DNA from 4 places in the Flavonifractor porci genome. Region 1 is predicted to be linked to each of the others. Evidence: riboswitches for the same ligand, from Rfam matches in the RefSeq annotation. Region 1 holds a riboswitch; each other region holds the start of a gene.
The links. Region 1 has a riboswitch for cobalamin ahead of WHJ28_RS12700 (homing endonuclease associated repeat-containing protein). Riboswitches for the same ligand answer to the same signal wherever they lie in the genome.

Region 1 (4,032 bases):
GACGGGCTGTTCCGCAAAAAAGGCAGAGGTGTAGCTCAGAAAACCGCCGGCGGCGAGGCCGTAACCGTTATAAAAGCTGTCAATGATGGTCTGGCGGTCCAGCAGCAGAGACAGCCCCTCCCGCATCCGCACATCATTGAAGGGGAAGGCGCCGCCGTTGACATTGAGGAAGTGGGTGATGCCGGAGTCGCCCACAGACACATTGTAGGCCGGGTCGTCGGCAATTTCCGCAGCCTGGGCGGGGGAGATGGCGCCCAGGTCGCACAGGCCCTGGACCTCGCCGGCCCGCAGAGCGGTATAGCGGGTCTCCGCATCAGGGATGACTTTAAAGCGGAAGGTCTGAGCAATGCCGGGGGTGCCCCAGTAATTGTCGCTGCGCTCAATGATACAATACTGGCCCAGCACGTTTTCCGTCACCACATAGGGACCGGTGCCGATGGGAAAGCCGTTAAAGGTGCCGTCCTGGGCAAAGCAGGCAGGTTCAAAGATGGCCGAGCCGTAGTTGACCATGGTATAGTCCAGCAGGGGCTGACCTTCGGAAAGGGTGAGTACCACGGTATAGTCGTCGGTCTTCTCATAAGACAGCAGGCCAGGGTAGATGGTGTCGATGTTCATGCCGTAGAAGGAGGATTCAAAGGGGCCCTTCTTCATGCGGTCGAAATTGGCCAGCACGATGTCGGCGTTGAAGGGGGTACCATTGGAGAAGGTCACGCCCTGCCGCAGGTGGAAGGTCCATACGGTGGAGTCCTCATTGTGCTCCCATTCGGTGGCCAGAGCAGGTGCGGGCTTGCCGTGCTCGTCCTTGGTGATCAGGGGTTCCCACACCCCCAGGGACATGGAGGCGTAGTAGGCGTCCTGCTCGCCGGGACACTGATCCCTGGAGGCGGCAAAAACGATTTCTCGAGTCTGATCCACCCCGGTGGCAGGCGCCTCTGAGCCAACAGGCGCAGGAGTTCCGCCGCAGGCGGCCAGGGACAGCGCCAGCACAGCGCCCAACAGTGCGGATAAGAGTCGCTTGTTCTTCATCATGGTTCTCCCTTTCTTCTGCTGTCAGATTGATGGAAACGCACAGCATACCTGCGCGATATTCCCAATGTAAAGGCTTCACGCCTGAAGTCCCAACTGGAATAGGGCGTTGGACCAGGAACCGCAGGACTCCTGTAATCGCCTGCGGACCTCCGGTGGTACTTCCCGGCGACGGGGAGGACGCCCCAGCTTTTCTGCCATGGCCCGGATAAAAGCCAGGTCCGCAGCCGTCTTTTGATCCAGATGCAGGATCCGGTAGTGGCAATCATAGAGATCCCCGCGGTGGGTGGCCCTGGAGCGGCTCTCTCCCCTGTGGAGCGGGGTGTTGACAAAGGGGGTGATCCGCCGTACTGGTTCCAGGTCGATCTGGTAGAGGGTATTTCGCCAGGAACCAAAGCGCTGTATAAGCGCTGTTCGCAGTTCGTCTTGTACTTCGCTGCGCAGAGGCGCCCGGTTGAGTTGTTGAGCCAGGACCAGAAGCTGGGCCAGCCGCTGTTTGTCCGCTTCTTCCAGACTGTCAAATTTCCGCAGACCGGCGGCGGCAGCTTCTTCCGCTCCGGCGGCGGTCAGCACCTGACCCCAGGTCTGATATTGCTTTTTTAACTGCTGACCGATCTCGGGCAAGTCTGATGGATGGGGGATTCGTCCCAGCGCCTTTGCGGCTTCTCGTACTTGAGCCAGCAGTGCCTGGATTTCGGACTCCTTTTGCTCCACCCGGGCAAAAGATAGACCGCCCCGTCCAGCTGCGCGGTTCAGGCCCGCTGCCCGCAGCGCGCCCGGCCAGTTATGAAAACGGCTGCGCAGATATTCCCGCAAGAGCCAGTGGACCTCACCTTGGGCGGGTGAGTGCCCCAGATCCTTTGCAGTTTCCCGCAGCAGCTCCAACAGCGCATCATCAGAGAAGGCGGCGCAGAGCGCTTTTCCCTGGGGGGTATTTATAGAATAACAGGCGTACTGCGCTTCAGATTCTTCCTGAGAGGAGCATCCGGCCCGAATCAGGTCGATTACCATGGATTTCTGGTCTGCCAGCTGGTCGCGGGAACGGTTCATCTCCATATATCTTCCCTCTTTTCCGCAAAAGCGGCTGTGGATCGTTAGAATCCACAGCCGCTTTTCTGTGTGTGCAGCCACCGGGTGCGGCGTCCCGCACGCGGCGTATCCTCTTTTTGTAGGTCTTCTGACTTGCGCTTGGGACAGGATCTTCCTGCCTTCGCCGGTCTGCTCTGCCTTCTCAGGGTACGTCCCCAATGGCGAACTTTCGTTGACGAGCAGCGGACATCACGCATACAGCGGCGGTTACCGTCCGGGATTCTCACCCGATTCCCTTGTTCAGCCTCCATCTTCTGAAAGGCCACAAAAAGCTTGATTGAAAATAAAAAGTGCGGTCTTTCCATTTTGGAAAGACCGCACTTTTACAAAACAGCCTACGATTCCCCAAAAGGTGCCACTTGATGTACGATCACTGCCGGCTGACGTCTCATGACGAATACGGCCTCCGCGCCGGATTCCCACCGGCTTATGACAAAGAGCACCTGTTTCCAACAAGTTTCTCATCGTATCTGCAATATTTTAATTGTTAGAATTTATTATACTGCATTGCACGGTACATTGCAAGCATGATTCTATGTGAACTGCCAAAAGCTTGCAGAAAACTCCGTGCACCCTCTGCCGTTGGAAGTCCGGCAGGCTGCCTGTCCCGCTGATGTTGGTTTATAACACCTTTCGTATCTTAAAGTTCCTGGAGCTGAAGAAAGAATGTGTGCGTCTGGACAGACTGCATTTTGGTGTGGTTGTCAGCAAAACGGGGAACGGCCTGAGGAAAGGTCTCATTTCCGGCAAGGCGCTGCCGTTCTACAAAGCGTGATGGGAAGGCGTTCCGTGTGGATATCTGCTCCACACGCCACACAGCACAAAAAAGCAGGAGATACGCTCCTTGCGGAACGATCTCCTGCTTCATTAGGCTTTTGTCTTCGCTTACGATTTTGTTCCTTGTGTGCTCCTTACAGAAGAAAACGGAACACATTTCTGGAACACTCATAGCGCCAAAACCATCCAATTTTCTGTAAAACAGCGTCCAAAGACGTACTGAAAAGCAGGAAAAGGGAAGTGAAATCAGTCGCTTGCTGAACTTCTGCGTCCTGGTGCTGAGCCAGCCCAATATCCGGCCATTTCTTTGCTTTTTTGGCTGATTTTTCGCTTAATACTGCGGTTTTCTGCACATCAGATTCTAATTTTCATCCTCGTGTATGACGCACGAAAACAGGTTTTGCTCCTGATCTGTGCCTTGCGTATCGCTGCCCAGGGCGACGCAGGGCACAGATAAAGAGGCTGCATAAGTTGTGTTGGAAAAATGGACCATTGCTTAATGCCACCCTAAAACTAGAGAAATAAGGCTCATGCACTTTTTATTTCGCGGGCATTGTGATTACCCCATCAAGCCTGTTGATCAGGCTGTTTTGGGAGTATGCCTTTCAATGAAAAGGAGGATGAATGAGAATTCCAGTCCAAAGACAGTGTCGTTGACTTTGCTCCGCCTGTAGGCGTGTGGATGGCCCGTTGAACCGGACGCCAGGTAATGCTGGTGTCCGGCTTTTTATGCCTGAAATATGATCTTTATTCCATCTTAATCTGGCAGACACTTTGTTTATAGTTTCATAGTACCACGCATGATACGATAAAAACAAGATTATCCCAAGAAAATGGTAAAAGGAGAATGTATATGGATCAGACAGAAAGGGACCTGGAATATGCTCCATATAACACAGAGCGCAGAGATTCTCCAGGGCGATTAAAGATATTTTTTGGATATGCAGCAGGTGTGGGAAAGACATACGCCATGCTGGAGGCGGCTCACCAGGCGAAAAAAGAGGGTATCGATGTTGTAGTGGGCTATGTGGAGCGACACGCAAGGCCCGAAACATTAGCGCTGTTGGAGGGGCTGGAGGTTTTGCCCTGTCAGGAGATTGATTATCGAGGGATCAAACTGAAGGAGTTTGACCTGGATCA
Region 2 (4,032 bases), on a different contig from region 1:
TGCCAGGGCTCATGGGCGATGCCTGTGACGGTCTCCCGCCCGGCGGGATAGCGCAGCACGAAGCCGTACCGGGGGGCTGCCAGCCGGAAGGCCCGGCACACTCCCTCGTCGGGAAAGTAGGGGCGGATGAAGTCCACGTTCTCCTGCCGCCGGCCCAGGTCGATGGCCAGACCGGTCTGGTGCTCACTGCAACCGGGCATGGCCACATAGCTTTGGGTAAAAGCCAGCCCCTCTTTGGCCAGGGTGTTGTCCCAGATGGCCTGCTGCTCCGCCCGGCTGCGCCAGCCGGACACGGGGAGGATACCCGACGTCCCCCCTACCGCCCGGAGGCAGGCCCTCAGGGCCGCCGCCGCCCGGCGTTCCAGCTGCACCCCGCCCTCCAGCTCCGCCAACTCCGGATTGGCCGGGGCCCGCAGGGGATGGGCGGCGTTGACCAAAATCAGCGGTCCGGTGGAGGTCAGGTCCCGGACCGTCCCCTCCCCCCTCACGGCTCCAGCCCCAGGGCAATGAGGCGGCTCACCAGGGCGGGAAAGTTCAGGCCGATCCCCTTCATCATATTGGGGTAGCGGCTGTGGGCGGTAAAGCCGGGGATGGTGTTGACCTCGTTGAAGTAGATCTCCCCCTCCGGGGTGAGGAACAGGTCCACCCGGGCAAACACCCGACAGTCCAGGGCCTGATAAATGATCCGGGCCGCCTCCTGGATGGCCGCCGCCTGCTCCGGCCGGATGCGGGCGGGACAGTGGATGGCGGAGGTCTTGAGGGTGTACTTCTCCTCGTAGTCAAAGAAGCCCTGGGACAGCTGGATCTCATCCACCAGCCCCACCGTCAGTTCCTCGTTGCCCAGCACGGCGCACCCCACCTCAAAGCCGGGCACCGCCTCCTCCAGTAGGGCCTCCCGGTCGTGCTTCAGTGCCTCCTTTACCGCCTCCACCAGGGCCTCCGGCCCGGTCACCCGGGTGATGCCGAAGGAGGAACCGGCCCGCACCGGCTTGACGAACAGGGGATAGCCCAGGTCCCGGGCCACCCTCTGGAGGTCGGCCTCCCGCCAGTTTCGGTCCACCACCGTCCCCCGGGGAACCTTCACCCCCGCCAGGGCGGCCAGCTTATGGGCCCGGTCCTTGTCCATGCACAGGGCGCTGGCCAGGGTACCGCAGCCGATCACCGGCACCCCCGCCAATTCCAGCAGGCCCTGGAGGGTGCCGTCCTCCCCATTTTTCCCGTGGAGCACCGGGAAGGCCCCGTCAAAATGAAGCCGCGTTCCGGTACCGTCCAGCAGCAGAAGCTCCCCCCGCCCCCGGTCCAGGGAGAGGGTGCAGGGGGTACAGCTTTCCTGCTGCCAGGTATCAGCCTCCATCCGGTCCAGAGGGCCGGTATAGTACAGCCACTGTCCCCAGCGGGTGATGCCCACCAGCAGGGGCGTATAGGCCTCCCGGTCCATATGGCTCACCACGGCATGGGCCGATTGCAGAGAAACGGCATACTCCGTGGAGCAGCCGCCGAAAAGTACCAGAATGGTTTTCATTGTAGATTCCTCCCAACAGGCAAAAACGCCTTGCTTTGATACCGATATGGTACCAAAGCAAGGCGTTTGATGTTTTTGCTTTTTCTTTCCCGCACCCTACAAGTTTCCAAACATTTCTTTCTATTTTCTTACAACAAGGCTCTCATCTCACCTCCCGCCCAGAGCCCCGGCAGCGTCCGAACGCCCTCAGGCAGGGCAAAGGCCAGTCGTCATCCTCCTTGCGGTTCATCCAGGCAAAGATCCTGAGCAGTTTGAAAGCTGCGGCATTTCAGGAAAAAAGTGCATTTTCTTGACAAAAAGCACGACATCCATTAGAATAGGGCCACAATCTATACTACCTTCCAAGTGTCCAGCTTCGGCTGGGTGAAAAGGGAATCGGGTGAAAGTCCCGAGCGATCCGGTCACTGTAAACGGGGAACAAACCGCAGCAGCCATTATCCCGCCCAAACGGGGGACGAGAAGGCGCGGTGCGTGTTGATCCGTAAGCCAGGAAACCTGCTTGGATAGGGGATAGGCATCTTCCGCAGAAAGAGCCCTGTCCAGTGCTGCAGCCCCGGTCAGATCTGGAAGTCCGCTTTCTCTGGAAAGCGGACTTTTTCTCTTTTTTGCGGCTGGCGCATATATCATCACATCAGGAGGAATGTTCTATGAATGGAATCCGCACCGCCGCGTCCCTGCTTGTCGCCTCGGCTTTGGTCCTGTCTCTGGCCGGCTGTTCCGGGGGCACGCCGGCCAGCTCCCCGCCCCCCGCCGGCACAAGTCCCGTCCAAACCGCGGAAACGCCATCGGCGGACGCCCACTACCCGGTCACCATCACCAACTATGACTACGCCGGCCAGCCGGTCACCTACACCTATGAGGCCCCGCCGGAACGGGTGCTGTGCGTCTATCAGGGCTGTATCGAGACCATGATCGCCCTGGGCCTGGAGGATCATGTGCTGGCCTCCTACGGACTGGACAATGAGGTCAAGGAGGAGTGGCAGGCCGGTTTTGCCAACATGAAGTACGACGCTTCCGTTTTCGCCCCCGATCTGGAGACCGTCACCCTGCTGGAACCCGATATGATCTTCTCCTGGGGTTCCTACTTTGGGGACAAAAAACTGGGCGACGTACACAGCTGGAACGAAAAGGGCGTGGCCACCTACATGAACTCCAACACCGTGCCCGGCGGCACCCGCACCCTGGAGCATGAGTACGAGGATATTCTGAACATCGGCAGGATCTTCGGGGCGGAGGATCGGGCCGCAGCCCTGGTGGATGAAATGAAGGGGCAGGTGGAAGCCACCCTGGCCGCCGTGCCGGGACAGCAGCCCCTTCGGGTGGCGGTGGTGGAGCCTGCCGGCGGCAGCATCACCAATTACGGCGCGGACACACTGGCCGGCGATATGGTGCGCGCGCTGGGCGGACAGCTGGCCAAGCCCCAGGGCAGCGACATGGGCAAGGAGGATCTGGTGACCTGTGACCCGGACGTGATCTTTGTGGTCTACATGGCCTATGACGGAGACGACCCCGAGACGGTCAAGGCCGCCCAGCTGGCCGCCATTCAGGACGATCCCGCCTTCGCCAGCCTTTCCGCCGTTCAAAAGGGCCGCGTTCACCTCATCATGCTGGGCGATATGTACGCCAGCGGCCCCCGCACCATTGACGGGCTCAACACCCTGGCCCAGGGGATGTATCCCGGTCTGGAGCTGTAAATGGAGCCCCGGCGGAATGTTCTGGCCCGGCATCCCTGGACCTATCTGGCGGTGTGCGCCGTCCTGCTGGCGGTCCTGCTGGCGTCCCTGCTGGCAGCCGTCAGCCTGGGCACCATGTCCATCCCCCCGGGAGACGTCTACCGGGTGCTGCTGCATGAGCTCTTTGGCCTGGGCGACCCCGCCCGGTGGGGCAGCGGCGGCGTCCATGACGTGGTGTGGTTCATCCGCCTGCCCCGGCTGATCCTGGCCGTGGGCGTGGGAATGGGCCTGGCTGTGTGCGGCGCGGTAATGCAGGCCATTGTCAAAAACCCGCTGGCCGATCCCTATGTGCTGGGGGTATCCTCCGGCGCCTATCTGGGCGCCACCCTGGCCATGCTGCTGGGCGCCGGGGCCTTTTTGGGCGGCAGCGCCATGGGGCTGCTGGGCTGCGCCGGGGCCTTTGCCGTATCTTTGGCGGTCATGGCGCTGGCCAATCTGGGCGGACAGGTCAACGCGGTCAAGCTGCTGCTGGCCGGCGCCGCCATGAGCGCCGTATGCGCCGGTTTTTCCAACCTGTTCATCTATATCCTCAACAATGACCACGCGGCCGCCGCCGTGGTGCAGTGGTCCATGGGCAGTCTGGCCGGCGCGGACTGGGCCGGCAACGCCGTCATTCTCCCGGTGTCGCTGGCGGGCACCCTCTTCTTCTGGAGTCAGTACCGCAGCCTGAACCTGATGCTGCTGGGTGACGAATCGGCCATTACCCTGGGCACCAACCTCCATGGCAGGCGGCTGCTCTATCTGCTGGTGAGCGCCCTGCTGGTGGGCTTTGCGGTA
Region 3 (4,032 bases), on a different contig from region 1:
CGAGCAGAAGGTGGCCGTTAAGGTCATTTCCGGCGATAACCCGGTGACGGTGGCTGAGGTGGCCCGTCAGGCGGGCATCCAGGGGGCGGACCGCTATGTGGACGCCGCCACCCTTCAGAGTGACGCCGATATGGACCGGGCGGTGCGGGAATACACCGTGTTCGGCCGTGTTACCCCTGACCAGAAGCGCAAGCTGGTCCGGGCCCTCCAGCGGGCGGGTCACACCGTGGCCATGACGGGCGACGGTGTTAACGACGTACTGGCCCTGAAGGATGCCGATTGCGGCATTGCTATGGCCTCCGGAGCGGAAGCCGCCTGCCATGCCGCCCAGCTGGTGCTTCTCAACTCCGACTTTGCCGCTATGCCCAAGGTGGTGGCCGAGGGGCGGCGGGTCATCAACAACATCCAGCGGGCCGCCGCCCTCTATCTGGTGAAAAATATCTTCTCCTTCTTCCTGTCCATCATCTCTCTGTTTGCCACCTTCCCCTACCCGGTAACACCGCTGCAGATCTCCTTCCTCAGTGCCGTTACCATCGGCGTACCCTCTCTCTTCCTGGCTCTGGAGCCTAACCACGCGCTGGTGAAGGGAAAATTTTTGACCAATGTGTTCCGGGCGGCTCTGCCCGGCGGCCTTACCGACCTGCTCATCGTGCTGGGGCTGGAGGCTTTCTATCTGGCCTTCGGCTTTACCACCGCCGAGCTGTCTACCATGTCCACCATTCTGCTGGTGGTCATCGGCCTGCTGGTGCTCTATCAGGTGTGTAAGCCCTTCGATTGGAAGCGGCGGGTGCTGATGATCGCCATGTCTGCCTCCTCCGCGGTGGCTATTATCTGGTTCGGAGCCAGCTTCGGCCTGAGCCAGCTGACCATTCAGTCCTTCCTGGTACTGGTGGTGTTCCTGGGTCTGTCCTACCCGGTGATGAACGTGCTGCTGAAGGTATGTCAGTACGGCGCCCTGCTGTGGGATAAGGCCAGACACATGAGGGACCGCACATGAGTCTGACAATACGGTCCTACCGTCCGTCAGACTGCCCCATTCTGGCAGAGCTCTTCTACCAGACGGTCCATGGGGTATGCGGGCGGGACTATACGCCGGAGCAACTGGATGCCTGGGCCGACGGACAGGTGGATCTGGCGGCCTGGGACGCCTCCTTTCAGGCCCACACCACTCTGGTGGCGGAGTGGGACGGGAGGATTGCCGGCTTTGCCGACCTGACCGGCGATGGCTATCTGGACCGGCTCTATGTCCATAAGGATCTCCAGGGCCGGGGAGTCGCCACCGCCCTGTGCGACAGCCTGCCCGGCGCCCGGCTGACCCACGCCTCCCTCACTGCCCGGCCCTTTTTTGAACGCCGGGGCTGGGAGGTGGAGCGGGAGCAGCAGGTAGAACGCCATGGGATCAAATTGACCAATTTCGTTATGGTGCGGCAGCCGCCTTGTGAGTCCGTTTGACAAGAAATTACCTTTACTTTTCCCTCGCGCCCTGCTATAATGAGCGGAGAATTGAAGCGTATCCGCAGTTGCGGCAGTGCCGCCAAGGGGGAAGCCGGTGGAAATCCGGCGCAGTCTTACCTCTACTGTAAGCGTGGACGAAGGCGCAGAGACCATTGGCCGATGGGGCTGAGAAGGTGCGCCGGAGGAGGAAGCGCAAGCCAGGAAACCCGCTGCAGGGATACCGTATTGCGTAGCTCTGAGGTGGAGAGGTGCGGCATTTTTTGGATTGAAAAGCCCTCCCCGACATGGGGAGGGCTTTTTTGACGCAGAGGAGGCGGTTTGGTGCTGGAAGTGTATATCCCGGTGGGGAACAAGAGGCTGCGCTGCGGCTATACCACCGGTACCTGTGCCGCCGCCGCTACAGCCGGGGCGGTCCGGCTGCTGCTCACCGGGCAGAGTCTGCCCGCTGTCCGTATTGAGACCCCGGCAGGGATTCCAGTAGAGGTCGAGCTGCTGGAGCACGCCGCCGGAACCGGCTGGGCCAGCTGCGCAGTCCGGAAGGACGGCGGGGACGACCCGGATGTGACAAACGGCACCCGGATCTTTGCCCGGGCGGAAAAGACCAACACCCCGGGCGTCACCATCGACGGCGGTACCGGCGTGGGCCGGGTGACCCGGCCCGGACTGGACCAGCCGGTAGGCGCGGCCGCTATCAACTCCACCCCCCGGCGGATGATCCGGCAGCAGGCGGAGGAGGAGATGGCCAGGGCCGGCTATGCCGGCGGGCTGGCCATCTCCATCTCAGTGCCGGAGGGGGAGGCCCTGGCGGGGCGCACCTTCAACCCGCGGCTGGGCATTGAGGGGGGCATCTCCATCCTGGGTACCAGCGGCATCGTCCGCCCCATGAGCGAGGCCGCCCTCATCGACTCCCTCTATCTGGAGCAGGATATGGCCCGCGTCGCCGGAGTGACCGATTTGCTGGTCACCCCCGGCAACTACGGGGATACCTTTGCGGAACAGACTTTGAGGTTGGACCTGACCCATCGCTGCACCTGCAGCAACTACCTGGGCCACGCCATCGACTACGCCGCCGGGCTGGGCTTCCGGTCCTTCCTGCTGGTGGGCCACCTGGGCAAGCTGATCAAGGTGGCGGCGGGAAGCATGAACACCCACTCCAAGGTGGCCGACGGCCGGCGGGAGACCCTCACCGCCCACGCCGCTCTGGCGGGCGGAAGCCCGGCGCTGCTGAAAGCCCTCTTTGCCTGCCCTACTACCGATGCGGGGGTGGAGCTGCTGAAGGAGGTCGGGCTGCTGGAGCCGGTGATGGCCTCCATTGCCCAGGCCCTGGAGGAGGTATTGCACCACCGGGCCGGGCCCGACCTGGCCATTGAGGCGGTGTTCTTCTCCAACCAGTATGGACTGCTGGGACAGACAGCGGGAGCTGATAAACTGCTTGCCCTGCATCAACATCAATCGTAGGGGCGACCTTTATGGTCGTCCGCCGATACAGATAGGAGTTTCGATTATGGTACATTTCATCGGCGCGGGCCCCGGCGGGGCCGATCTCATCACCGTGCGGGGAGCCAAGCTGCTGGGGGAGGCGGATGTCATCATCTACGCCGGTTCCCTGGTAAACCCCGCTCTGCTGGATTATAAAAAGGAAGGCTGCCAGGTCTACGACAGCGCCAAGATGACCCTGGAAGAGGTTATCGAGGTGATACGGCAGACCGAGGCCAGGGGGGGCACCACCGTCCGGCTCCATACCGGCGACCCCTCCCTGTACGGCGCTCACCGGGAACAGATGGATGAGCTGGACAAACTGGGCATTGCCTACGATGTGACTCCCGGCGTGTCCTCCTTCTCCGGAGCCGCCGCAGCCCTCTGCGCGGAGTATACTCTGCCTGATGTATCACAGTCGGTTATCATCACCCGCATGGCGGGCCGCACTCCGGTGCCCGAGGGAGAGCAGCTGCGCAAGATGGCCTCCCACGGCTGCACCATGGTGCTCTTCCTGTCCACCGGCCTGCTGGAGCAGGTGGAGGAGGAGCTGATGGCGGGAGGCTATTCTCCCGACACCCCGGCGGCTATCGTGTACAAGGCCACCTGGCCGGAGGAGAAGGTGTACCGCTGCACCGTGTCCACCCTGGCCAAAACCGCCAGGGAGAATAAGGTGACCAAGACGGCTCTCATTACCATCGGTTATTTTTTGGGGAACGATTACCAGCGGTCCAAGCTGTACGACCCCACCTTTACCCATGAATTCCGGGAGGCCAGCCAGTGACGGCGGCCATCATCGCCTTTACCAGGCGGGGGGCGGACTTGGGGCGTACCCTGGCCGATACGCTGGGGGCCACCCTCCATGTGCCCGCCCGCTTCGCCCCTGAGGTGGGAGCGGAGGCCTACGACAGTCTGGAGGGCTGGACCGCCAAAGCCTGGACCGAGGCGGACGCCCTCATCTTTGTGGGGGCGGCGGGCATCGCTGTCCGGGCCATCGCCCCCCATGTGAAGGATAAATTCACCGATCCCGCCGTGGTGAGTGTGGACGAGGCGGGACGGTTCGTCATCCCCCTGCTGTCCGGCCATGTGGGCGGGGCCAAT
Region 4 (4,032 bases), on a different contig from region 1:
AGTCCGGCGCAGTCTTACCTCTACTGTATTTGGCTTCGGCCATAAGCCAGGTTCGTCAGCCTGCTCCATGGTAATTGATCAAGGTGGTATCCATTGCCGATTTTTGCAGCTGTGCCCATATCTAGGCACGGCCTGGGTTTTTGCACATTTTTGATGTGCAAAAACCCAATTTGCAGGGATCGGCAATGGATATCTGCTTTTTGCCGGCAGACACGCCATTGTCTGCCGGCTTTTTATATTAAGGCGATGGATCCCAAAGATTGAGGGGGTGAAGACCGTCAGTAAACGAAGACAGGCGCGTCCGGCCAAACTAACGCCGCAAGAGGCGGAGCGGTATCGGGATATGATACAGAAGCTGGCGCAGCGGGACGCGGCGGAGCACGCAGATTACGGCACGCAAGGAGAGAAGCGAGGGGTTCCTCATCCGTCCCTTTCGTTATCCAGCGGCCTCGGCAGGGCGGTCTATGCCAGCTATTCTGATGAGGCGTTGCTGGATGTTTTGCGCGCTTCCGCCGCTCGTATCGGGCGTGCTCCCACGCAAAGTGAGGTCTTTTCCCTGTACCGCATCTATCTGAAGGCCCGGTTCGGTACCTGGCCGGCAGCTCTGCGGGCAGCCGGCATGAGACGGCTGCCCACCCCCGACCTGACCATGCCGGATTGGGAGCGGATGCTGCGGGAGGAACCGGGAATCTGCGGCGCTTTGAGGGACGTGACCGTCCGCAGAGAACGCCTTGGATACCCGCCGCGCAAGCGGGATGTATCGCAAGCCAAAGTCCTTTGTGAGCGATTTTGCTCTTGGGAGAATGTAATTGCTGCTGCGGAGTCTTTTCAAACGTGGCAGAAGGAAAGGGGGATAGTCTGCAACAAGTAAATAGGAGCATTTGTTGTGGCCCTGTCTCGGCGGAAGCAGAGGGAGGGATGAACAAGGGAATCGGGTGCAAGTCCCGAACGGGTACCGCCGCTGTAAGCGCTGAGGTGCCGGATCGTTGGCGAAAGTCAGTCACTGGGGAGACCCGGGAAGGCAGATCCGGCGTTGTGGAGCATTTCTCCGGAAGCGTAAGTCAGAAGACCTACAAGAGATGCAAAGGGCTGTGAGGACACGGCTCGACCATGGGAACACGGCTGTGGCGATCAATGGGATCTGCCGCGGCATTTTTTATGCTCCGGCAGAGCAGCAGTCGAAAGGAGAGATGGGATAACCATGAAAAAACGAGTGTTGAGTTTGCTGTTGGTCCTGGTGCTGGCGCTGGGTCTGCTGCCACTGGAAACGCTGGCAGCAGGAGGTGAGCTGCCTCAGGCGGTAACAGAGCCGCCCGAAGGTCAGGAGTGGCAGATGATTTCCACGGCGGAAGAACTGGCGGCACTGTCGGAGCAAGGTGGCAGCGGCTACTACAGGCTGGCAAATGATATTGAGGACTATGTGGGCTGCTATTCCATGTTTGCCAAGACCTTTGACGGCGTGTTGGACGGCAACGGTTATACGGTGACCTTTGCCGCTGCCGACCAATATCCGAATCCGTTGATTGATACATTGGGACCCAATGGTGTCGTTCAGAATCTGGGTGTGAAGGGTACGATCGCCAACGTCCCGCTGGTCAGTAAGCTATCAGGAAAACTGATCAACTGCTATTCCTGGGCGGAGAGCAGCTACGGCGGTTTGGTGTATGAGATGCTGCCGGATTCCGCTATTGTAAACTGCTATGTCTCCAGGACACCTGGTGGGTATTCCTGGGGCGGCTTGGTGAATACAGGCAGGGGAGGACAGATCTTCAACAGCTATTGGCCCGATGGCGAAGCTGTGGCGGATAATGACGGGACCGCGGTGACAGACAGCAGGACGGTTTCTGATCAGAAATCCGAGGCGTTTCGAGAACTGCTCAATGAGCATCGTTCCGGCGGCATGGAGTGGCACCAGAGTGCGGTGGGGCTTCCCTGGCTGGGAGAGCAACAGGACTATGTAGAGTCCACATTTTATCCTGTTGTGATGACGGACCTCATCACAGAAGAAACAACAACCATTAACAGTGCAGACCAAATGTTGACCATTGGCGTGTTTGGCCTGCCGGACGGCGATGTGGCCACGCTGGAGCTCCAGGGGTATGAGGGCGACGTGGAGTGGGATGTTGCCTCCGATCAGGATAACGCCCCCATTATTGTTTATGGCCAGGGCCGGGTATGGGCCCGCAAATCCGGCACAGTCACAGTTACAGCCACCTGCGGTGAGAATACGCAGTCCTTCCGGCTCAAAGCCGTGGTCCCGGAATTTCAGCTGAAGCTGAAGATCGACGGACAAGACTATACCGGGAAGAACTATAAAACGCCCGGCAGCGGTACGTTCAGCATGGTACCATATGTGGTGGTGAGCGGCGAAGAGCGGGAAGCCAATAACGCCCTTTTTGCCTGGGAAAGCAGTGCGCCCCATGTGATCAATGTGGATTCCCAAGGATGGGTCAATATCAAGCAGGAGGGAACGGCCAACCTGACGGCGGAACTTAACGGCGTTTCAGCGTCTGTTACTGTGGAAGCCGGTTATACAGCTATCGATGGTATTGAGTGCACGTTTGAAGGTGAGTACACCATCCATCGCCGCAATCCCAATTCCATCGGCCAGAACGGCACCCCGGGCGAGGCCAGCTTCAATCCCCTGCGGCACCTGAAGGATGGCGAGGAGTGGGTAGGCAGTGAGCATCACATTGCGGATATCACGCCGGAGGACGCTACCTACGCCGGCAGCTATGTGACAGTTTCTGATAACAATTCTGTCATAGAATTTCAGGGTTCGCTGGTACAGAGTCTTATTCCCATGAAGGCGGGCAGTGCAAATATCACTGTAACAACGGCTGACCCCAAACTGGAACAACAGTTTTCCAATACGAAGAAAGTGACGTTGAGTTACCTCAATCCACTGAAAGAGGTAACCGCAGCCAAGACGGAACTAACAGTTAAGGTTGGCCAGAGTATTGATGCCGGACTGATTTTTACTGGAAAAAACGACAACGCATGGCCGGAGCGATATCCCGGCGGCCTTCACGTCAGTGAAAGCTATATAAATTGGGAGAAGATCAGCGGCGATGGTGAAGCATTGGCCTATCGCAGTTATCCGGTCTTGATGCCTACCGATGAGGAGTATTCCCTGGAAGAAGGCACTGTGTCCAACGATCAGTGGCTCATCAAGGGAATTTCCCAGGGAACCGTGGTACTCAAAGGCACTGCCAAGGATACAACAAATGGCGAACAGACCATTACTCTTACCATTACAGTGGAGGCCGGCGATCAGGGACCTGCTTTGCCTGTGGAGGAACAGGTGTCTGCCGCCTTGAAAAAAACAGCTGCCTATGAGCTGAACGGCCTGACGGAGAAAACACCTGCTTTCCTGGATGAGTGGGGGATTCTGGGCCTGGCCCGGGCCGGTATAGAGGTTCCCGTTGATTTTTATGAAACCTACTATGCCTCTGCCTATCAGGCGGTTCAGAAGCAAAAGGATACCGCCTCCCGTCCCTGGGATAACAAGGTGACCGAGACCCAGCGGCTGGCCCTTGCTTTGACGGCCATCGGGAAAGATCCCACTGATGTGGACGGCGTGAATCTTCTGGATTACAGCTGGAATAAGGGAAAGTATTGGAATGGCGCGGCGTTGGGTGATATGCAGGGCTGCAATGAGCTGATCTATGCGCTGCTGGCCACCAACGCCCACGACAGCTTCCAGCAGCCGGAATCTGTTTCCATGACCCGTCAGCAGATGATTGAAAAACTGCTTGGGAACTATCAGGCGCCGGAAGGCGGCTTTGGATTGAGCGGTCCCGCCTTTGATGTGGATATTACCGGCATGGCGCTGCAGGCCCTTGCTCCTTATTACAGCAACGATGCGGTCAAAACTGCCGTAGACAAGGCGGTAACGCATCTGTCCCAGGCCCAGGGGACCGACGGCTCTTACGGGAACCCGGAATCCACCAGTCAGGTGATTGTGGCGCTGGCCGCGTTGGGGATCGACCCGGATACAGATCCCAGATTTGTGAAGACGGGCTCCAGTCT

Region 2: linked by a shared signal. The riboswitch ahead of WHJ28_RS07425 (ABC transporter substrate-binding protein) and the one ahead of WHJ28_RS12700 (homing endonuclease associated repeat-containing protein) in region 1 are both predicted to bind cobalamin.
Region 3: linked by a shared signal. The riboswitch ahead of cbiD (cobalt-precorrin-5B (C(1))-methyltransferase CbiD) and the one ahead of WHJ28_RS12700 (homing endonuclease associated repeat-containing protein) in region 1 are both predicted to bind cobalamin.
Region 4: linked by a shared signal. The riboswitch ahead of WHJ28_RS08120 (S-layer homology domain-containing protein) and the one ahead of WHJ28_RS12700 (homing endonuclease associated repeat-containing protein) in region 1 are both predicted to bind cobalamin.

What each region holds. Positions count from the first base shown of each region.
Region 1 is NZ_JBBHLB010000015.1:60,814-64,845, reverse strand. It holds gene WHJ28_RS12705 (ABC transporter substrate-binding protein) at 1-1,026, opposite strand, end outside; gene WHJ28_RS12700 (homing endonuclease associated repeat-containing protein) at 1,105-2,082, opposite strand; cobalamin riboswitch at 2,177-2,400, opposite strand; gene WHJ28_RS12695 (DUF4118 domain-containing protein) at 3,746-4,032, shown strand, end outside.
Region 2 is NZ_JBBHLB010000006.1:131,571-135,602, forward strand. It holds gene WHJ28_RS07415 (D-alanyl-D-alanine carboxypeptidase family protein) at 1-488, opposite strand, end outside; gene vanG (D-alanine--D-serine ligase VanG) at 485-1,522, opposite strand; cobalamin riboswitch at 1,849-2,039, shown strand; gene WHJ28_RS07425 (ABC transporter substrate-binding protein) at 2,170-3,216, shown strand; gene WHJ28_RS07430 (FecCD family ABC transporter permease) at 3,217-4,032, shown strand, end outside.
Region 3 is NZ_JBBHLB010000002.1:146,609-150,640, forward strand. It holds gene WHJ28_RS02940 (cation-translocating P-type ATPase) at 1-997, shown strand, start outside; gene WHJ28_RS02945 (GNAT family N-acetyltransferase) at 1,000-1,452, shown strand; cobalamin riboswitch at 1,501-1,683, shown strand; gene cbiD (cobalt-precorrin-5B (C(1))-methyltransferase CbiD) at 1,777-2,913, shown strand; gene cobM (precorrin-4 C(11)-methyltransferase) at 2,960-3,715, shown strand; gene WHJ28_RS02960 (cobalt-precorrin 5A hydrolase) at 3,712-4,032, shown strand, end outside.
Region 4 is NZ_JBBHLB010000007.1:79,042-83,073, reverse strand. It holds gene WHJ28_RS08125 (homing endonuclease associated repeat-containing protein) at 344-871, shown strand; cobalamin riboswitch at 868-1,092, shown strand; gene WHJ28_RS08120 (S-layer homology domain-containing protein) at 1,202-4,032, shown strand, end outside.